3 regions of the Pelosinus baikalensis genome follow, and region 3 is predicted to be linked to each of the others. Evidence: predicted binding sites of a transcription regulator. Region 3 holds the regulator's gene; each other region holds the start of a gene.

Region 1 (2,281 bases), on a different contig from region 3:
CACTGATTGAGAGCGATGTTGGCGGTAGTTTTGCATTATACACGGATAATGGTACTCATGCTTGTATTACCATTCCCCGTAAGGCGAAAGGAGGAGTTTAGAATGGAATCATTGCGGATTGTTATAGCTGATAATGAATCAATTATTCGGATGGATTTAAAAGAGCTTTTGGAAGAGGCAGGACATACGGTCGTGGCAGAAGCCTCTGACGGATCGAGGGCTGTTGATTTAGTTCGTCAATATCGGCCTGATTTGGTTATTATGGATATTAAGATGCCTGAGATGGATGGTATTACAGCGGCAAAGATAATTTCCAATGAGAAGCTTGCTCCGGTTCTATTGTTAACAGCATTTAGTCAAAAGGATATTGTGGAGAAAGCCAAGGATTCAGGTGTACTGGCTTATTTAGTGAAGCCTGTTAAAGAAGTGAATTTATTTCCTGCTATCGAGATCGCTTTGTCTCGTTTTCAAGAGTTTGCTGAGTTAGAACAAGAACTCGAGAATGTGAAACAATCCTTAGAGACACGAAAAATTCTTGATCGTGCGAAAGGCATTTTGATGGACGCTTACAATCTTAGCGAAACAGAAGCCTATCGTCGCATTCAACAATATAGTATGAGTAAACGCAAATCAATTAAAGATGTTGCTGAATCCATTGTAGAAGCAGCAACGAAAAGAACATAGCCTGCCTAAAGTGCCTAATTAGGCACTTTTCTACTTATAAGCAGCAAAAAGGACCATTTATCTTTTGCGTGTAATATACGCAATGAGAAGTGAGTCTAAATATTTTTTGAAAAAAATATGGATTTTTCCTATTAAACACTTGCTTTTTCTTGCTGAATTTTATATCATAAATTATGTGATTAGCACTCGCTAACAATGAGTGCTAACAAAACTAATATCATTACATATCGTGGAGGAGGAAATTTCAATGATTAAGCCATTGGGTGACAGAGTCGTCATTAAGGTTTTAGAAGGCGAGATGAAAACAAAAAGTGGTATCGTACTACCTGATACTGCTAAGGAAAAGCCACAAGAAGGTGAAATTATCGAGGTCGGTACCGGTAAAGTATTGGACAATGGTCAACGCGTAGCTCTTGATGTAAAAGTTGGCGATAAAATTATATTCTCCAAGTATGCAGGTACTGAAGTGAAATATGAAGGGCAAGAATATCTGATTGTAAGTGAAAGAGATATTTTAGCAGTTGTACAATAATAAAATTATTTGGGAGGTTTACATATAATGGCAAAACAAATTTTATTTGATGAAGACGCACGTCGCGCATTAGAAAGAGGCGTAAATGCACTTGCAAATGCAGTAAAAGTAACACTTGGACCTAAGGGGCGCAATGTTGTTCTGGATAAAAAATTCGGTGCTCCTACTGTTACAAATGATGGTGTAACTATTGCACGTGACATTGATCTGGAAGATCCGTTTGAAAATATGGGTGCTCAGCTTGTTAAAGAAGTTGCTACCAAAACCAATGATGTGGCTGGTGATGGTACTACTACTGCAACTTTACTTGCACAAGCTATGATTCGTGAAGGTATGCGCAATGTAGCAGCAGGCGCAAACCCTATGATCATTAAAAAAGGTATCGAAAAAGCAGTGAAAACTTTAGTGGAAGAAATTAAAAAATCTGCTAAGAAAGTGGAAACAAAAGATGCGATTGCACAAGTTGCTTCGATTTCCGCAGCTGACGAAGAAATCGGTAATTTGATTGCTGAGGCTATGGAAAAAGTGGGTAAAGACGGTGTTATCACTGTTGAAGAATCCAAAGGTATGGGAACTAGTCTTGATGTAGTAGAAGGTATGCAATTTGACCGTGGCTACATTTCCCCGTACATGGTAACGGATACTGACAAAATGGAAGCGATTTTAAACGATCCTTACATTTTGATCACTGACCGTAAAATTGGTGCCATTGCAGATTTACTACCTACATTGGAAAAAGTGGTGCAACAAGGTCGTGAACTTTTGATCCTTGCTGAAGATATTGAAGGTGAAGCATTAGCAACTTTGGTTGTGAATAAATTACGCGGTACCTTTAAAGCTGTAGCTGTAAAAGCTCCTGGTTTTGGTGATCGTCGTAAAGCAATGCTAGAAGACATTGCTGCTTTAACTGGCGGTACTGTTGTTACAGAAGAAATTGGTCGCAAACTTGATACCGTAGAGCTGGTTGATCTTGGACGTGCTCGTCAAGTGCGTGTTTCCAAAGAAGAAACTACTATCATTGATGGCGCTGGTGATGTAACTCTAATCAAAGCTCGCGTTAGCCAA
Region 2 (2,281 bases), on a different contig from region 3:
TTGCAGATGACATTCAACATTTTCGTATAGTACGTTCTCCCCTTTTGCGTATAGCACGTAAAAAAGGAGTCATAAATACACAAGCTGTTGGATGGTTTTATGAAAAAGTCAAAAAAAATTCTCCAAAGATAAATAGTCAATTAATTACAGAAGAAGAACTATGGTTTATCTTATGCAAAAGCTTGAATTGTCCACCAATGGAAGCCATAACTTTACTAAGTGAATTGTCAGATGTAGAAGCAAAAAAATTCTTACACTCTTGCGGCAGTTATGTTCAGTGCACTCCTGGAGATATTATTATCAGCCAAGGTGACTTTAGTTATTCTTACGACATATTGATTTCTGGAAAACTAAAATCATCAACATTTCATCAACCCAACAAAGAATATTCCTTGCCTGGACAGCACGTTGGTGCAAATGGATTAACTGAGCACAGCAAGCATACAGAAAATATTGCTGCCATTACTTCCACCCAACTATTAGTATTATCTGGCACGGTTTTTCCACGATTCTCGCACTCAAACCCAGAAATCGCCAATAAAATTGTAAAAACCATAAACAGTATAACTAAGAATAAGGTGACCAACATTAAATTAGTTTAAATTCAAATAATTTCTCATTTTAGTTAATATAAGCAACGTCCGTTATACTTGTGCTCTGTAAAAGGTTCAAGTATAACGGATGTGTAATTAATATGCCTGAATAGCAACATTACAGAATATAGCCTACTTTACTCCTAAAAATAAGTCGAAAATGAGTGTATCTACTTTCTTATCTATTCTTAATACATTCAGTCTAAAAAGAGTGAACCACACAAAATAATATAAATTCTATAGTAAATTCAATACAGATGGTAAAAAGATGCTATTATTGCCTAATTTTAGTGAAAAAAAGTATTTGATTTCAAATACTAATCAATGTATTATAGAGAAAGAGAGTTAGCACTCACTTAAAGAGAGTGCTAATAAAAGAAAATGTACATATAAATTTTATAAAAGGAGACTTCTTACATGAGCCAAGAACCAATTAATAAGCAAACCAGAGAATTCCAAGCAGAAACTAAGCAATTATTAGACTTAATGATTCACTCCATTTATACAAATAAGGAGATTTTTTTACGAGAACTGGTCTCTAACGCTTCCGATGCCATTGATAAAATTCGTTTTGAATCCTTAACCAATCATGATCTATTAGAAGGACAATCCGACTTTGAAATTTTCATTGTCCCTGATGAATCGACGCATACTCTAACAATCTCAGACAATGGTATTGGTATGACCTATGACGAAGTAGTCGAAAATATTGGAACCATCGCTAAATCAGGCACTAAATCCTTTCTTGAAAAATTAAAAGAGAAAGAAACAGCTACCGATAATGAATTAATCGGTCAATTTGGCGTTGGCTTTTACTCTGCTTTCATGGTTTCTGACAAAGTTACCCTGATCACTCGTGCTCCTGGACAAGCCAAAGGGGTTAAGTGGCAATCCAGCGGTGATGGAACATACACCATTGAAGAAGTGGAAAAAGAAACACGCGGTACTACCATTATTATCACTCTCAATGATGAATTTACTGCCGCCGACGGCTCCAAAGAAAATTTTTTAGACCGCTACACCATTGAAAATTTGATCAAAAAATACTCAGACTATATCCGCTACCCTATTAAAATGAACTTCATCAAGGAAGAAAAGCCCAAAGATGAAGAAGGTAAGGTAATTGAAGATGCTCCAGCAACACAGACCGTAGAGGTTCGGACCTTGAACTCCATGACGCCTCTATGGACTCGCAATAAGAATGACATTTCGGCAGAAGAGTACCATACCTTCTACAAAAATCTCTTCCACGACTGGGAAGATCCTCTAAAACTAATTCATTCCAAGGCAGAAGGTACTGTAGAATACACAAGTCTATTGTTTATTCCTTCTCGTGCCCCTTTTGATTTATACACTCAAAAATCATCCTCTGGAATCCGCCTTTATTCAAAACAGATTTTCATCATGGACAACTGCCAAGATCTTCTCCCTGAATATCTGCGATTCGTGAAAGGCTTAGTGGATTCTCCCGATTTTTCCCTCAATATATCTCGCGAGCTGCTGCAGCATAGCAAGCAGTTAAAATTAATTGGAAAGAATCTCGAAAAAAGCGTGCTGAAAACCTTAGAAAATCTCCTTGCTAATGAGCGACCTACCTATGAAAAATTCTGGAAAGAATTTGGCAAAGCTCTTAAAGTAGGAGCCTATACAGATTTCCAAAGTCGCGATAAATTAAAAGATTTATTACT
Region 3 (2,281 bases):
AAAATAATCTCTGACAGTTTAAAACTGGACTCACGTAATTTTTCAATACCGATAAGCCCTGCAGCCTTAATAACCAATTGAGCAATATCACTATATTCGCGGCCAGCAATCATAGCAATACGGTGTAGGATGGGATCTTGTATATCAAAAATATGTTTTGCTCGATCCTTAATCTGCTCTAATGCCAGCGTCACACCATGTCTGATTCCCTCGATGACACGGGCAATGGGCACACCTCTTATGACTTGATTTACGCCTTCTCCTACCAAACCACCAGCCATAATAGTTGCAGTTGTTGTGCCATCTCCAATTTCAGCTTGCTGGGCTCTGGCAACATTGATCAGCATTCTGGCTGCCGGGTGATCTACATCCATTTTATCTAAAATAGTAACGCCATCATTTGTAATTATGACTTCACCGGAAGAACCCAATAACATGGTATCTAGCCCCTTAGGACCAATAGTGCCCTCAACAGCTGACGTAACCACTCTGATGGCATTCCCATTTGTCATTAGTGCCGCTAACTTTTCATCTACTTCAGAACCACTATTAGCTTGCTTTAGCTTCATCCCTGGTTCCTCCCAAATTACAGTTCTATTATATGTATAATAGAGCCAGTAATACCCTTTACTATAGAAGGAAGAGTATTACCACTCTATATTTTATACTTCTTAAGTACTTCTCCTAAATGATTATGCATAAACTCTAAAACTGACATGACCTTGCCATAATCCATCCTGGTCGGACCTAATACAGCTACCGTTCCCACTACTTGACCATCAATACGATAAGTAGCCTGCACCATACTGCAGTCTTGAATTCCGCTATATTTATTTTCATCGCCAATAGTAACAATAACACCATCATTTTTTTGTTTTTGCAAAATATTCGCCAGCAAATGTTCTTCTTCCAGCATATCTAAAAAAGATTTTACTTTTTCGATATTTTTAAATTCTGGCTGACTTAATAATTGCGTGGTGCCACCAAGATACAATCGCTCATTCTTTTCCACAACCAATGCCTGTTTTAGTATCCCTAATGCAGTTTCAAACAAGTCCACATCAATTAGCATTTCATTTTGAATTTCTCGCAGAATGGATAATTCGATATTCTCAAAGGATAATCCTGATAAACGTCTATTAATGTGTTCTGCAATACGCTGCAAATCATTAAATGAAAGCCCTGTCGGTATATCAATCACCTTGTTTTCTACAAATCCTGTATCTGTCACGACAACTAAAATTGTGCGGCAGTCATCAAAAGGTAGAAATTTTAGATACTTAAAGGCACATTGGGTTACTTGCGGCACTAAAACTAATGAAATATTACTTGTTATTTTGGATAATATCTTTGCAGTTTCCTGAAAAACCTCTTCAACATGACGAGTTTTCTCCTGATACCAATTTTTAATTAACGCAATTTCCCTTTCAGACATTTGCGTTGGTGATAATAAAGAATCTACATAAAAGCGATACCCTTTTGCAGAAGGAATTCTCCCTGATGAAGTATGAAGCTGCTCAATATAACCCAATAGTTCAAGATCAGCCATTTCATTACGAATGGTTGCAGGGCTAACCCCTAAATCATGTTTGCGGGCAATAGTTCGTGAGCCAATAGGCTCTGCGGTGGAAATATAATCATCAACAATCGCTTGAAGAATACTACGTTTTCTCTTATCTAGCATACGAGTTCCACCTCCTATTGTTAGCACTCGACCTTGTAGAGTGCTAACACCTACTAAAAAAATACCACTCCTGCGCCCGAATGTCAAGATATAATAATTGATTTATCCAGGTAAAAATGCACGAAATACAACATTTCCATACTTCATGCCTAAAACAGTAAGATTTATCTGATTCTCTTTTACAGCAATCAACTTTTTTTGAAGTAGTTCTGACACAATTTCTCCATACTCCAAATAAAATCCACGGTTGAAATATTCCTGAAATTCTAAAATAGATAAACCCTGTACCGTCCGCAAGGCTAAAAAAATATATTCTGCCATAGCGATCGCACTGCTAGGATTTTCTCGAAATTCAATTGGCAGCTTACCTTTTTTCACACAATCTATATATTGGGATACATCAGTTATGTTACTAAGCCGCTCTTTCTGGAAAAAGGAATGAGCCGCGGCTCCCACCCCTGCATAAGGATGATATTTCCAATATTTAAAATTATGACGACATTCATACCCGACTTTAGAAAAATTAGATATTTCATAGCGCCTAAAGCCATGCTGAGGTAAATATTCAGTTGTAAAGGTATACATCTCTTCATCATC

What was found. The regulator HrcA, encoded in region 3, represses chaperone genes, less so after heat shock. The targets are predictions, from matches to a motif close to TGTTAGCACTCNNNNNNNNNGAGTGCTAACA.
Region 1: the regulator HrcA is predicted to act here: its motif matches at 862-892, upstream of groES (co-chaperone GroES).
Region 2: the regulator HrcA is predicted to act here: its motif matches at 937-967, upstream of htpG (molecular chaperone HtpG).

The regions. Positions count from the first base shown of each region.
Region 1 covers NZ_JAJHJB010000015.1:60,061-62,341, reverse strand. The annotation lists gene LMF89_RS12155 (histidine kinase N-terminal domain-containing protein) at 1-101, shown strand, start outside; gene LMF89_RS12150 (ANTAR domain-containing response regulator) at 103-684, shown strand; gene groES (co-chaperone GroES) at 932-1,216, shown strand; gene groL (chaperonin GroEL) at 1,244-2,281, shown strand, end outside.
Region 2 covers NZ_JAJHJB010000053.1:2,497-4,777, reverse strand. The annotation lists gene LMF89_RS22760 (cyclic nucleotide-binding domain-containing protein) at 1-602, shown strand, start outside; gene htpG (molecular chaperone HtpG) at 1,011-2,281, shown strand, end outside.
Region 3 covers NZ_JAJHJB010000018.1:33,535-35,815, forward strand. The annotation lists gene LMF89_RS13565 (TCP-1/cpn60 chaperonin family protein) at 1-569, opposite strand, end outside; gene hrcA (heat-inducible transcriptional repressor HrcA) at 656-1,684, opposite strand; gene hemW (radical SAM family heme chaperone HemW) at 1,787-2,281, opposite strand, start outside.